Regions from separate parts of the Nesterenkonia suensis genome, predicted to be linked through region 1. Evidence: riboswitches for the same ligand, from Rfam matches in the RefSeq annotation. Region 1 holds a riboswitch; the other holds the start of a gene.

Region 1 (7,476 bases):
GAGCAGCTCGACGGGGCGGTGGGCATGCGGCCAGACAGCGACAACATGCCGGAGGCGGAGCTCCCCGACTGGCACACCCATGGGGAGGACCTGCAGCGTCTCGCCGATGAGGTCCTCTGAGGCGGGGTCGGCACCGGATCGACGCGTAGGCTGGTGTCATGCGTATCGCAGCAGCACAGATCGTCACCGGTGAGGACCCGCGGCAGAACCTGGAGCTCGTGGACGAGTGGGCCGGCCGGGCGGCCGAGGCCGGCGCCGAGCTGGTGGTCTTCCCCGAGGCCGTCCAGCGGGCCTTCGGGCACACGCTGACCTCCGTCGCCGAGCCCGTGGACGGCGCCTGGGGCGCTCAGCTGCATGACATCGCCCTGCGTCACGGGATCGCGATCGTCGCCGGCATGTTCACTCCGGCCGAGCCGGGGGAGCAGGGTCGGGCGCGGGTGACCAACACGCTGCTGGCGGTGGACGGCGAAGGCGTGCTGGCCACCTACGACAAGATCCATCTCTATGACGCGTTCGGTTTCCAGGAGTCGAAGACCGTGGCCCCCGGTGAGGAGCCGGCGCGGTTCGCCCTCAACGGTGAGCTCCTTGGCCTGGCGACCTGCTATGACATCCGTTTCCCGAACCTGTTCACGGCCCACGCCCGGGCAGGAGCGCTGGCCACCATCCTGCCGGCGTCCTGGGGTGCCGGACCCGGGAAGGTGGACCAGTGGCGGCTGCTGGCCCGCGCCCGGGCGCTGGACTCCACCCAGTACATGATCGCGTGCGGTCAGGGCCTGCCCGCAGCGGCCGGGGTCGAGGCGGTGGAGGGGGCGCCCACCGGGGTGGGGCACTCGATGATCGTCTCGCCCACCGGGGAGGTGCTCGCCGAGGCCGGCGAGGCCCCGGAGCTGCTGGTCGCCGACCTCGACGCCGACGTCGTGGCCGCCGCCCGGGAGAAGCTGCCGGTGCTGTCCAACGCCCGGGAGATTTCGCAGGGCTGAGGGTTCCTGCCCTGTGCTCCGGCCCCTGTCTTCCGGCTCTGAGGTGGTCCGCAACCATCCCTGTCCCCCCCCCTCCAGAGACGACGGCGGCGGATGACGCGCTTCACCACGGGGTGACGTCCCCGAAAGGGGGACAGAGATCAGGGGGAGGGGGTCAAGAAGCCCATCCCACGTGGCGACGGCCCGCGGCCAGGGTGCAGACACCCGCCCCGACCGTCACCAGCGGAAAGCTCAGGCTCGCCACCAACCAGGGCACCATCCAGGCGGCCTGAAGCCGCGTCATCTCCAGTGCGGGCCCAGCCAGGAGCCCGACGACGGCGGCCAGCGCGGCGAGCATGATCGTGACCTTCAAGGAGACGACGACGGCGCGGGCCAGTGCGGCCTCGAGCCGTGGAGGCCGCACTGCACGGGTGGACCATGCCAGGGCGACTCCGGCGAAGACCGCCAGTGCGACTGCGACGTGGGCGGCAGGCAGCAGGCGCTCGCCGATCAGCCACCAGGCGAGCAGTCCGGCCGCCGTCGCGGAGATCAGTGCCGCACCAGTCGCGGCGACCCCGGGAGCCGCTGCCCGCAGGGCGGGAGTCAGCAATAGTGATGACGCTGCCCCGGCGGCCGCCGCGACGACTGTCGGAGCGGTGATGAGCACCGGCACCCAGCCGATCGCCCCCGCGAAGCCCGCCCAGGTGACGCCGAGCTCCGTCAGGAGGCTCACGAGTGCCCACAAAGCACCGATCGCACTGACGAAGGCGGCGGGGTAGGCGGCGCTGCGCCACGTGATCATTGAAAGTGTGCTCGGCTGTTCCATGGCTTCATGTCCCTCTTTATCCGTTTCGCACGTTCGACGCGAAAGTTGACCACTGAGACCTCGCCCCAGGATGAGTCCAGGCAGCCCAGGACGGAGTAGATGCGTAGACCGTCAAGACGCTGCGGTCTCCGAAACTGAAGTTCACTGTATGGCCCGTGCCATACAGGTGGTTCGCTGTGGTTCGGAAGTTGAAGAAGAAGCTATGGTTCGCATCCGGCAGCTGTGTCACTCCCATTCTGCATTCGAAGTTTCCGATGACGGCTACGCGGAGCGGCAGGAGCTGACCATTGCTGGGATAGTTCCTAGGGGCGCCGGAAATAGGAAAATAGCAATTGAAGCAGCCGCGGACCAGGCTGGACGCCTGGTACTTCGTCTTGCCGTATGAGTACGTGTAGGAGTAGCTCCATCCGGAGGAGACTGAGACCGGGTAATCGCTGACCTGATCATGGTTGAATTCCTGGTAGAGGATCCCGTCTTCCCAGGTGTACCAGGCCTCGATTTCTTCACCCGAAGCGTCACTTGCTGTGATGCTGGTGAACGCAGCGACAGTTCCTTCGTCGGCTTCCAGAAGGTGCCCTTCAGGGTTCTCGGTCAGCTCTGCCTCCGATGTGATGTCGAGGTCCAAAGCAGGTGCAGTAGGTTCGTTGGAGTCGCTGACCACAGAGTTGAACTCCATTCCTGCGGGGTGACTGGTCACCTTGAAAGTGGACCCGAGGCCGTCGTTCAACGCGAGATGCAACTCAGTGTCTGCCGTGGAACCAATCTCTTCAGCTGCGGCCGTATCGACGACAGTAAAAGTGAGTCTATCGTTTGCGGATAGTTCGTCCAGTTCGGTCTCATCCTGCACCCCAGGAGATTGTGGGGTAGAAGGTTCGACAGAGGAGTTTTCGGTATTTGGAGTGTGTGAGACCCTGGCCTCTCCAGTCGGTGAGTCCCATACATCCAGTGCCCCAGATTTGTCTGACTCTGGGAAGCCCGATGGCGGCGGCGTGTGGGGCGTGTTGTCCACCTGCATAGGTGTGAACATGCCTGCGCTCAGCGCGCCTATCGAAGCGAGCGATACGAGAGTCTTCATGCGTCCCTTCTTGGCCGGATGAGTTGAGAACCCCAGGTGAGGGGCTGCACTCTAGGATCGACGAAGTTGCGACCGTCGCCCGGTAGAAGAGCGGATACTGGTGACCATTGGCTACATCCGAGGTCTGACGAGACCCAGCTGCGTAGCACGGATGAGCAGCTGCACGCGGTCTCGAGCGTCGAGTCTGCGATTCAGCCGGCTCAGATGTCCTTTGACTGCGGCTTCGCTGATCGTCATGGCCTGCGCGATCTCATGATTGCTGAGACCTGTGGAGAGGTGCTGCAAGGTCTCCAGCTCCCGGGGCGGGATCTCTGGGACCAGGCTGAGGATCTGCGTTGCTGCTCGGTGAAGAGCGTCTGGAGAGGCTGTCGGGCTGACCAGCAGGTGGGGGGCAACAGCGGAGTCCAAGATGGGCTTGTCGGCGTGGACACGGCGTATGCCAGCCACTATCTCCCGTGCGGTCGCGCCCTTGCTGAGGTACCCGGTGGCGCCCGCGAGAATCGCATGAGCGACAGTCGTTGGGGATGTGAACGCTGACAGTGCCAGCACCCGCGTGCGTGGGTAGGTGTCGACGATGATCCGAGTGATCTCGACGCCGTCGTGGTCCGGGAGGTGGAGGTCGAGTAGGACGACGTCGGGCGCGTCGTCCCGGACGCGGTGGAGAGCAGCCCGACCAGTGGCGTGGCCGCCGACCAGCTCCATGTCGGAGGCAGATCGCACGTAGATGCTGAGTGCGTCGCGCATGGCGGGATGATCGTCCACCACCAGCACTTGAATCATGGAACGATCCTATAGCCTGACCACATGGTGCGAACCCCAGTTCCCAGCATGGTGCAGAAGCTCCCACGGTACGCACTGCTGGCCGTCACGATTCCCGTGGGGTCGGCTCTGATCATCTCCCTGGTGCTGCAGATCCTCGTGCTGGAGTCCCCAGTGGCACAGGGTACGTTGATTGCCTACATTGCCTGGGCATTGAGTTTCTGCGCGCTGTGGATCGCGCCGCAGGCCGGTGCCGTCGTCGCACTCGGAGGCGCGGCCATGAGCGGATTCATGGGGGCTCCCGTGGAGGGGGCGCTCCTGGCGGTCGCCTTCGGAGGGATCATGGCTGTCTCCGCCCGGCCATGGTGCCGGCGCGCCTATCTGGTGCTGGCCTTGTTCTGGGTGACGCTGTCCGTGTGGGACCGAGCGTCAAGTGGGTCGGACCTTGGAATGTGGGTGTGGTGGGCACTGTGCATCGGGGGCGCCTATGTGGTCGGGGGTCTGCTCCGGCGGACCTATGAGCGGCAGCAGGATGCTGAGGAACGTGCTGTTGCTGTTGAAGCGGCCCTCGAGGCGGCCAGGGAGGCCGAGAGACGCGCGCTCGCCCATGAACTCCACGACTCGTTGGGTCATGAGCTGACGATGATCCGGATGCGCAGCGAAGTGGCCGGACTGGCCCAGAATCCTCAGGGCCACGAGACGGCCCTGCGGGCGATTTCGGAGGCCGCGGGCTCGGCGATCTCAGATCTGCATCAGGTGGTGTCGGTGCTGCAGGAGATTCCGGGAGATGAGTACGCCGGTATCCAGATGGGGTTGGACGAGGTCCTCGAGCTGCGCCTGGATGAACTGCGTGAGGGCGGGCATCATCCGCAGCTGTTGGTGCGTGGGGATTCCGCGAACGTGGGGCTCGTCCTCCAGCACGACCTCGGTTGCCTGATTCAGGAGGCCGTCACCAACGTGCTGCGGCATGGTGCTCCCTCTCATGCAGGCGAGCCCGATTGTTGGATCACGCTCGAGGTCGGCGAGACCCTGGATCTGACGGTGGCGAACCGTGCTGGGGCGGACGGCGAATCCGCTGGAGTGGGCAACGGCCGCGGGGTCGGCATGAGCAGCATGGATTGGCGAGTGAGAAGACTTGGAGGAACGTTGCGCGCCGGACCTGACGATGCCGGACGGTGGTGTCTGGAAGCTCACGGGATGCGCCGCGAGTGCCAGGTCGGAATTCCTGCGTCTGGAGCGGTCGGATGAAGGCGTCACGGACAGGGATCCGCGGTCATCCGTCCCTCACCGACTGGCTGTGACGCCCGCCATGTGCTGAGATGGTGACCGTGACACGGGGTGCCGCACTCTGCGGCTGAGATGACACCCGTCGAACCTGATCCAGTTAGCACTGGCGAAGGGATTGTCCGGCATACGCGGCCACGCGTCGCACGGCGGCGCACCTGGTGGGATCACCGGGGTGCTTCGCGCATCGCCTGCGGGCTGCCTTCGCCTCGAGACGAGAGGCACGCATGAGCACCGACACCGCACTCCACGACGCCGCACCCACCCGGGAATCCAGGGCCGAGGCCCACGAGGGCGCCCTGCCGCTGGCCGAGCAGGTCGTCGTCGTCACCGGCGGCGCCCGCGGCCTGGGCGCGGCCCTCACCGCAGCCTTCCTCCGCGAAGGTGCCCGGGTCGTGGTCAACTACCACTCCTCGCAGGCCGCGGCTTCAGCGATCGCCGCCGCCCACCCGGAGCAGGCGCTCGCCGTCGGCGCCGACATCCGCGACGCCGACCAGGTCCGGCAGCTGATCAGCACCGCCGCCGAGCACTTCGGTCGCCCGGTGACCACCGTGGTGAACAACGCCCTGGTGGACTTCGCCTTCACCGGCGACGCCCGCCCTCAGGCCGATGCGATCACCGCCGAGGAGTTCGAGGCGCAGTTCGCCGGTTCGGTGACCGGCCCGCTGAACGTCATCCAGGCCGCCCTGCCCGGGATGCGCGAGGCCGGCCAGGGGCGGGTCATCACCATCGGCACCAACCTCTTCCAGCACCCGGTGGTGCCGTACCACGACTACACCGCGGCCAAGGCGGCGCTGCTCTCGCTGACGCGCACCTTCGCCGACGACCTCGGACCGGACGGCATCACCGTCAACATGGTCTCCGGCGGGTTGCTGCGCACCACCGACGCCTCCGCCGCCACCCCGGAGGAGGTCTTCGACGCCATCGCCGCCGGCACCCCGCTGCGCAAAGTGACCACCCCGGAGCAGCTGGCCGACGCCGCCCTGTTCTTCGCCTCCCCGTGGTCGCGCGGGGTGACGGGGCAGAATCTGATCGTCGACGGCGGGCTGGTGAAGGGCTGAGCATGGGAGCGCGACAGATCACCACCGAAGCACCGCAGGTCAAGCTGAACCTGTTCCTCTTCGGCGTCGGGCACCACAAGGCCGCCTGGCGCGCGCCGGACTCTGCGGTGGAACGGCTCGGCGACGTCGACTACTACATCGAGCTGGCGCGCCTCGCCGAGCGCGGGACGCTGGATGCCGTGTTCTTCGCCGACGGCCACTCGCTGGGCATCGGCGCCGTCGAGGACGGGCCCACCTGGTTCTTGGAGCCGTTGACGCTGCTGTCGGCGATGAGTCAGCACACCGAGCGGATCGGGCTGGTCAGCACCGTGTCCTCGACCTTCTGGACCCCGTTCCACGCGGCCCGGCTGCTGGCCAGCCTGGACCACATCAGCGGTGGGCGCATCGGTTGGAACGTGGTGACCTCCATGTTCGACGCCGAGGCGCAGAACCACTCCTACCCAGCCATGCCGGCGCACGCGCAGCGCTACACCCGGGCCGAGGAGTTCATCGATGCCGTCACCCGGCTCTGGGACTCCTGGCCGCGGGAGTCCCTGCTCCACGATCGGGACGGACGCTACTCCGACGGCGGCCTCATCGCCCCCATCGACCATCAGGGCGAGCACTTCCAGGTGGCCGGGCCGCTGAACGTCCCGCGCCCGCCGCAGGGTCGGCCGGTGCTCTTCCAGGCCGGGGCCTCCGAGCAGGGCCGAGACCTGGCCTCCCGCTACGCGGAGGCGATCTACGCGGTCGCCTATGACGTCGAGGCCGCGCGGGAGTACAGCACCGATGTCCGACGCCGGCTCGCCGCCGCAGGGCGCGACCCCCACGGCACGGCGATCATGCCTGGGCTGGTCACCTATGTGGGCTCCACCATGGCCGAGGCACGCGCCAAGCAGGCCGCACTGGACGCGTTGCTGCCCACGGAGGCCTCGCTGCGCCAGCTCAGCGTGTTCATCGGCCAGGACACCTCGGACTGGGAGCTCGACGCGCCCGTCCCGGAGCTGCCCCCGCTGGAGGAGTTCACCGGGCCGCAGGGCCGGTATGCCACGATCCTGCGGATCATCGCCACCGAGCGGCCCACCGTCCGGCAGCTGCTGGGCCGGCTGGCCGCCGGGGGAGGGCACTGCACCATGGTGGGCACGCCGGAGTCGATCGCCGACGAGATCGAACGTTGGGTGGACTACGGGGCGGCGGACGGCTTCAACCTCATGCCGCCGGCCATGCCGGGCAGCCTCGAGGACTTCGTGGACCACGTGGTCCCGGAGCTGCAGCGCCGCGGACGGTTCCGCACCGACTACACCGGCACCACGCTGCGGGACCACCTGGGGCTGGCCGTGCCGGAGCGGAGAGCACCCGCACCGGCGGCGGCGTTCAGTTCAGCGGGTGGCTGACCGGCAGGTCCTCGGCCAGCAGGTCGATCAGCTCCGCGGTCAGCTCGTCGTCGACAGCCAGCTCAGCGTCGTCGAGGCGGGCCACCGGGGAGACCAGCCGCACTGAGGAGGCCAGGAAGACGTGGTCGGCGTCGAGCAG
Region 2 (7,476 bases), on a different contig from region 1:
CCGCGCAGTCTCATCTGTGCCGTAGAAGCTCCGCAGCAGGCGGCGGTCCAGCTCACTGAGTCCATGGATGATCCACGGAGAGGCGAGCAGCGTGACCGCTGCCAGCAGCCCCAGGAGCAGGCCGGTGATGTCATCGAAGAGGGTGGAGCGCGACAGCAGCGCGTCCCCGGCGACGACCAACAGCAGGAGCACCATCGCCGTCACCGTGGAGAGCACCGCGCCTCCAGCCAGCAGACTGGAGACGACGGCACCGCTCACGCTCCGCCCGAGCATGCCGGGCTTGGTGCGGTCATTCTTCCGGATGATCAGGCAGCGCCACCAGGGCAGACCGTCTGGGGTGGGCGGCGGGTTCAGCGCCTCCCCCAGCAGGTGGGTGGCTCGGGAGAACTGGAGCTGATCCGCCACGCGCGCGACGGCGGGGAGCACGGCCACCGCGACGATCGGCGCGATGATCATCGCAGTCACGAGCCTGGTGCTCAGCGACCAGGAGTCGAGGAAGGTGAGGAGCGGTCCGCCGGCATCTCCAGGGCTGAACGTCAGGACCCGCCACAACGCGAAGAACGCCGTCATCGGCATCATCCAGACCAGCCACCCGGTGGTCAGGGAGATCAGCTCCGTGACCATCCGCTCCAGTCGAGCCCGCAGACTGAGCCGGACGCCGTCGTCCGGCGCCGCGCTGGCTTGGGGCTGCGGTGTCGTCGTCATCATCTTCGAGCCTAAGCGGCCTGGGCGGGGACGGCGAGCCAGGCAGCTGCCCGGTCCTGGTGCAGAAAACTGCACCCGGACCGGGCATCATGGCAGGCCAGAGTCAGCGCTTCAACGCGTTGGCCACGTCCTCCAGCAGCTGCGGGATGTCGTCACGGTGCGTCACGGCCTCGATGAACACCAGCTTCTCGCGGTTCTCCATGGCGTCCTGGCAGGCCTGCAGCAGCTCGGCCTCGGTGGAGGCCCGGCGGAACAGATGCCCCTCCTCCGTGGCGCCGAAGAGCTGCGGCACCAGCTCCCACCGCCAGGGGGCGATGTCGTTGTAGATCTCGTCGGGGCCGTGGATGGCGCGCTCCACGGTGTAGCCATCGTTGTTGACCAGCACGACGACGGCGGGCAGCTTCTCGCGGATGATCACGCCCATCTCCTGGATGGTCAGCTGAGCGGAGCCGTCACCGATGAGCAGCACGGGGCGACGACTGCGGTCCGCCAGGCCGGCCCCGAGGATCGCGGGCAACGTGTACCCGATCGAGCCCCACATGGGCTGACCGATGAACGTGGACTTCGCCGGGAACCGGTGGGTGGCCATGCCGAAATAGCTGGTGCCCTGGTCGGCGGCGACGATGTTGCCCGGTTCCAGCTGGGCGGCGAGGATCTCCCACAGGCCGTCCTGTGTCAGGGCGACGTCTGAGGGGTCACGCGGGGTCTGCGGTCCGGGTGCCTCGGAGGAGGGCATGGGGGCGACGTCGCCGAGATCCGAGATCACCCGGTGCAGCACGGACAGCGCCGCCTCCAGGGAGATCGGGGTGAAGACCTCGTCACCGATCCGAGCTCCGAAGCGGGAGATGTCGATGAGTCGCGCAGGATCGAGATCCATGGAGAACCCGGCGGTGGTGTTGTCGGTGTACTCCACGCCGAGCGTAATCAGCGCATCGGCTCCTTCGATGACATCGCGCACCCGCTGCTGAGAGGCGGCCCCGGAGTAGATGCCCACGAAGTTCTCGTCGGATTCGTCCACCAGGGTCTTTCCCCAGGCGAGGGTCGCGAAGGGCAGGTTCGAGTCGGCGAGGAAGGAGGCGAGCTCCTCGGTGGCCCCGAGGCGATGGACCAGCAGGTCGGCCAGCACGGCGGTGCGGCGGCCGGGCAGGAAGCGGCGCAGCGCCTCCTCGAAGGCGGTCTCCGCTCCGGGGGTGGTCACCGGCAGGTCGGTCATCAACGGCGCCGACGGTGGGAAGGCCGGCACCTCGGCGACGTCGGCGGCGAGCATCAGGTAGCCGGGACGGCGGCGGAAGACGACGTCCCGCAGGACACGGTCGATCTCCCAGGTGGCGGTGGCGGCGTCGAGGTCCGCGTGCGCGCAGGTGACCTCCTCCGCCATGCGGAGGAAGTGCTTGAAATCGCCGTCGCCCAGCGAGTGGTGGATCTTCCGGCCGGAGGCCTGGGCCTCCTTCGGCGGGGCTCCGACGATCTGCACCACCGGCACGGACTCCGCGTAGGAGCCGGCCAGCGCGTTGATGGCGGAGAGCTCTCCCACGCCATAGGTGGTCAGGAAGGCGCCGATGCCGCGGATGCGGGCGTAGCCGTCGGCGGTGTAGCCGGCGTTGAGCTCGTTGGCCGATCCCACCCAGCGGATGTCGTCATGGGCAACCACGTGGTCGAGGAATCGCAGGTTGAAGTCCCCGGGGACTCCGAAGAGCTCGGTGAGGCCCAGTTCGGCCAGACGGTCGAGCAGATAGTCACCGATGGTGTAGCCAGGCCTGCTGGGGGCTGAAGGAGTGATCGCAGCCTCGGCGGTGGGGTTCTCGGACACGTGGTTCGCCTTCCGGTCGTGGCGGGTCGCCTTGTGGGCGACCGCCGGGATGAAGTGGTCAGTTCGCCCCGGGTCACGGGACGCGCTGTTCTCCATTGTCCAGGAAGCGGGGAGGGAACTTCCCCACGCAGCGATCTCAGTCGCCGGGTGAAGCACCCCGGCGGCGTTCACGTTCGGCGCTGCCCCAGGCTGCAGTCCCCGCGGCCACCGCCAGCACCGTCCGCGGGGCGGGGACGCGGAGACGCCGCAGCCCGTTCTCCAGTGCCGTGTCCGCCCAGAGGCTCGTGCGCATCGTTGCGTAGACGGCGGCCCCGAAGAATCCGGCGGCGGCCAGCCGGACGGGCAGCGGAGCCTCAGTGCCGGACTCAGGACCGGACTCTGGACCGGACTCTGGACCGGACTCTGGACCGGACTCAGTGCTGGGCTCGGCGACGGACTCAGCGATCTCGAGCCCCGTCTGCCGAGCGATCCGTTGCGCCTGCTCGGGAAAGAGGAACACTGCCGCCATCGTGACCGACGGGACCCAGACGATCGTCTCCCGCAGCCAACGGGGATAGCGACGGACCGGGATGAGAGCGGCGGCGCTGATCGCGAATCCTTGGCCGACGGGACCTCGGCAGATCTGCAGCAGCGGGGACGGTGTGCGTCGGTGCGCGGGATGAGTCATGGGCCCCACGCTAGTGAAGGAGGCGAAGCGTCGTCGTCATCCCCGAGAAGGAGGCCGCGGGGATAGGGAGCGCAGGCCCGACCCGTGGCGCAGATCGCCGGGCGGGCAGAGAAGTGGCCCCACGTGCACCTGCCAGAGCCCACCTACCCTTGCTACCTTCCGGTCCTGGGGGAGTTCAGCAGGATGACACCACACGTGGGGCCGTGGACCATCGTAGCCCGGAGATCCGCGCCCGCGCCAACTGGCCCGTCCACGGGGCCGCCTGCCCTCGGCCTCGCCCGTGACCGTGGCCCCGCTGGCATTCGTGCAGGCACATGTCTGACGGTCGGCGTCGCGCGCTGACGCCCGTCATGGCGCCGATCCGGACTCGATGTGCATTTTCGTGCTGTTCTTCGCTACGATGGAGTCTGCTCTCGCGACGTCGGGTGTTCGCACCTGCGGACCGAGTGCTCCAGGAGGATTCGCCTAGCGGCCTATGGCGCACGCTTGGAACGCGTGTTGGGTTCACGCCCTCGGGGGTTCGAATCCCCCATCCTCCGCTCGAAGCACGAGGCCCTCGGTCATCTGACCGGGGGCCTCGTCGTGTCTGCGGCGCCGTCTCTCCTCCCGGCGTCAGCGCTTCTCCACTCCCCCCCCCCTCTCGAGTGGCCACGCCTGACGGCATCTGCCCGGAGCACGCCGACGAGCATCTTCAGATGCCGGGATTCGCGGCCACTGGATGCTCCCGGCACACGTGGCGCGATGCACGACCAAGACCCGACGCGCAGACCCGAGGCGCTCCCGTCCTCCCAGGTCACGCGTCATATGACGACGTCGCCGCCGGGCAGTGGGTTACGCTCGACGAGTCCACACGGGTGCCCCTGCAGGGGCTGAGATCAGGCGATGCACGCCTGGACCGTCGAACCTGACCGGGTCATGCCGGCGTAGGAAGTGAGGGCTCATCATGAGCGATTTCTCTGTGCACACCACCCCTTCGGCGAACACCACCGCCTCCCCCACGGAAGAGGCCCACCCCGCCCACGAACGGGCCAGCATCACCGACGGCTCCGGCCTTGAGGTCCCCGTCACCCGGATCCGCCTGCACGACTCACCGGACGGCTCCGCCAATGAGCGGTTCGAGGCCTACCGGACCGCGGGCCCCGGCGGCGACCCGCTGGAGGGGCTGCCGCCGTTCCGCGAGCCGTGGATCCTCTCTCGGGAGGACACCGAGAAGTACCCCGGCCGGGGCCGTCGCCTCGACGACGACGGCCGCTCGGCGGTGCGCCGCGGGGCGGCCAGCGACGAGTGGCGCGGCAGAGGTCCCGTGCCGCGCCGCGCCCTGCCGGGGAGGAAGGTCACCCAGATGCACTACGCCCGGCGCGGCGTCATCACCGAGGAGATGCGCTACGCGGCCCTGCGGGAGGGCTGCGACCCGGAGACGGTGCGCGCCGAGGTGGCCGCCGGGCGGGCCATCATCCCGAACAACATCAACCACCCGGAGTCCGAGCCGATGGTCATCGGACGGGAGTTCCTGGTGAAGATCAACGCCAACATCGGCAACTCGGCGGTCACCAGCTCCATCGCGGAGGAGGTGGACAAGCTGCGCTGGGCCACCCGGTGGGGTGCAGACACCGTCATGGACCTCTCCACCGGGGATGACATCCACACCACCCGGGAGTGGATCCTGCGCAACGCCCCGGTGCCCATCGGCACCGTGCCGATCTACCAGGCGCTGGAGAAGGTCGACGGCGACGCCTCGGCCCTGACCTGGGAGGTCTTCCGGGACACGGTGATCGAGCAGTGCGAGCAGGGCGTGGACTACATGACCGTCCACGCCGGGGTGCTGCTGCGGCACGTGCCGCTGACCGCCGAGCGGGTCACCGGCATCGTCTCCCGTGGCGGGTCGATCCTGGCCGGCTGGTGCCTGGCGCATCACCGGGAGAACTTCCTGTACACGCACTATGACGAGCTGTGCGAGATCTTCGCCGCCTACGACGTCGCCTTCTCTCTGGGCGACGGGCTGCGGCCGGGATCGATCGCGGATGCCAATGACGAGGCCCAGTTCGCGGAGCTCGACACCTTGGCGGAGCTGACCCGGCGGGCCTGGGAGCACGACGTGCAGGTCATGGTCGAGGGCCCGGGCCACATTCCGCTGCACCTGGTGCGGGAGAACGTGGAGCGCCAGCAGGAGCTCTGTCACGGGGCGCCCTTCTACACCTTGGGGCCGCTGGTCACGGACATCGCTCCGGGCTATGACCACATCACCAGCGCGATCGGCGCCACCGAGATCGCTCGCTACGGCACCGCCATGCTGTGCTACGTCACCCCGAAAGAGCATCTGGGGCTGCCCAACCGCGACGACGTCCGGGCCGGGGTGATCACCTACAAGATCGCCGCCCACGCCGCCGACCTGGCCAAGGGTCACCCGGCCGCTCAGGCGCGGGACGACGCGCTGTCGAAGGCGCGGTTCGAGTTCCGCTGGAAGGACCAGTTCGCCCTGGCTCTGGACCCGGAGACCGCCCAGGCGTTCCACGACGAGACCCTGCCCACCGAGCCGGCGAAGACCGCGCACTTCTGCTCCATGTGCGGTCCGAAGTTCTGCTCCATGCGGATCTCTCAGGACATCCGAGACGAGTTCGGCTCGGCCGAGGACCAGCGCAGGATCGTGGAGCAGGGCATGGCCGCCAAGAGCCGGGAGTTCGCCGCCGCCGAAGGCAGCGTCTACCTGCCGCCGGAGATCCCGGTGGGGCCGCCGGGAGAAGCCGCCACGGAGTCCTGAGCCGCGCACCGCTCGATGACGGCGGAAGCCGCTTCAGCCGTCGGTGACCACCGCCAGGCTGAACCCGTCCCAGCCTTTGGCCCCGACGGTCTGCACGGCGGTGGCTTCGAGCCGCGGATGCTCGCCCTGCCGCGTGAGGAACCGGCGGATTCCCTGGATGTCCGGGTCCTCCGAGCCGGCCTCCAGCACCCCGCCGTCGCGGACCACGTTGTCTCCGATGATCACCGTGCCGGGCCGCGCCATCTCCAGAACAAGCTCCAAGTAGCGAGGATTGCCGGCCTTGTCGGCGTCGAGGAAGGCCAGGTCGAACGGCGGCCGAGCCCCGGAGGCGACCTCCTCCACCAGGCCCAGCAGCGTCTCCTCGGCGGGGCCCACACGGATGTCCACCCTCTCCCCCACGCCGGCGCCGTCCAGGTTGGCCCGGGCGACGTCGGCGTGGTGGGGCTCGACCTCACAGGTGACCAGCTGCCCGTCGGCGGGAAGGGCCCGGGTCATCCAGAGCGTGGAGAACCCGGCCAGGGTGCCGACCTCCAACACGTGGCGGGCTCCGGAGATCCGCACCATCAGCTCCAGATGCTTGCCCTGGGCGGCGGAGACCTCGATGGCCGGCAGCCCGCCCTCCTCGGCCCGGCGCTGCACGTCGGCGAACTCCGGGCCGGGACGCACCACGGTGTGCTCCACATAGGTGTCGACGGCGGCGGCCTCCGGGGCCCCGATGTCGGGGCCGGGACGGGCCAGGGACGACTGGGCGAACTGGTCGGACTGGGCCGACTGGGCGCCGTCGGGGGACTTTTGCGGGGGATGCTGGGCGTCGGGGAGGTCCATGGACGCCACCCTAGAGCCCACCGTCGACCCGCGGAAAGGGCCGGTGCACCGCCTGCCGCTCCAGGTCAGCGGTGCCCGGGGAGCATCCAGGGAGCATCCGGGGTGAGTCGGTACAATTCGTGCAGTCTGTGACCTCCCCGAGCCAGGAAACTGAGCACACCCATGCCCTCTCCCAGCAGCCCGACGGTGACGCACGCCGCCGCGAGCAGCCGCATGCAGTGGATGGACCTGCTGCGCGGCGTCGCCGTGATCCTGGTGGTGATCCTGCATGCCGCCTCCATCCCGATGTCCACCGGATCAGGGAGCCGCGAGTGGATCCTGGTCAACCGGTACCTGGAGCCCTTCCGGATGCCGCTGCTGATGTTCCTCTCGGGGATGCTGCTGCCGAAGTCCCTGGCCAAGCCGCTGCCCCAGTACCTGTGGGGCAAGTACTCCGCGATCGTCTGGCCCGCGGCGGTGTGGATGGTGCTCTACGGGGTGTTCGTCTACCGCAACGGGCCGTTCCACCTCTCCTACTGGATCACCGGGGATTATCTGTGGTTCCTGCTCGCCCTGTGTCTCTGCTATGCGGCGGCAGTCGTGCTGCGGAGAGCACCGTTTCTCCTGGTGGCGGGGGCCATGCTGGCCGTCGTCGTGCTGGTGGAGGTTCCCTCCGGGCTGCCGCACAAGACTCTCTACTACGGGGCGTTCTTCTTCCTGGGCGCGTGGGCG

The links. A riboswitch is a leader RNA that binds a small molecule or an ion and turns the genes downstream of it on or off. The one in region 1 is predicted to bind thiamine pyrophosphate.
Region 2: another riboswitch for thiamine pyrophosphate. It lies ahead of thiC (phosphomethylpyrimidine synthase ThiC); the one in region 1 lies ahead of ACYVKI_RS13695 (3-oxoacyl-ACP reductase).

Annotation. Positions count from the first base shown of each region.
Region 1 covers NZ_BAAGRN010000025.1:16,054-23,529, reverse strand. Annotated here, with positions in the region: gene ACYVKI_RS13725 (mycothiol transferase) at 1-120, shown strand, start outside; gene ACYVKI_RS13720 (carbon-nitrogen hydrolase family protein) at 159-980, shown strand; gene ACYVKI_RS13715 (hypothetical protein) at 1,135-1,785, opposite strand; gene ACYVKI_RS13710 (hypothetical protein) at 1,802-2,860, opposite strand; gene ACYVKI_RS13705 (response regulator transcription factor) at 2,972-3,640, opposite strand; gene ACYVKI_RS13700 (histidine kinase) at 3,665-4,867, shown strand; TPP riboswitch at 4,944-5,039, shown strand; gene ACYVKI_RS13695 (3-oxoacyl-ACP reductase) at 5,131-5,964, shown strand; gene ACYVKI_RS13690 (LLM class flavin-dependent oxidoreductase) at 5,967-7,337, shown strand; gene ACYVKI_RS13685 (aminodeoxychorismate lyase) at 7,318-7,476, opposite strand, start outside.
Region 2 covers NZ_BAAGRN010000001.1:186,601-194,076, reverse strand. Annotated here, with positions in the region: gene ACYVKI_RS00845 (sensor histidine kinase) at 1-708, opposite strand, end outside; gene ACYVKI_RS00840 (alpha-keto acid decarboxylase family protein) at 809-2,515, opposite strand; gene ACYVKI_RS00835 (hypothetical protein) at 2,652-3,182, opposite strand; RNA gene ffs (signal recognition particle sRNA small type) at 3,292-3,388, opposite strand; tRNA gene ACYVKI_RS00825 (tRNA-Ser) at 3,637-3,721, shown strand; TPP riboswitch at 4,023-4,129, shown strand; gene thiC (phosphomethylpyrimidine synthase ThiC) at 4,126-5,940, shown strand; gene ACYVKI_RS00815 (O-methyltransferase) at 5,974-6,765, opposite strand; gene ACYVKI_RS00810 (acyltransferase family protein) at 6,928-7,476, shown strand, end outside.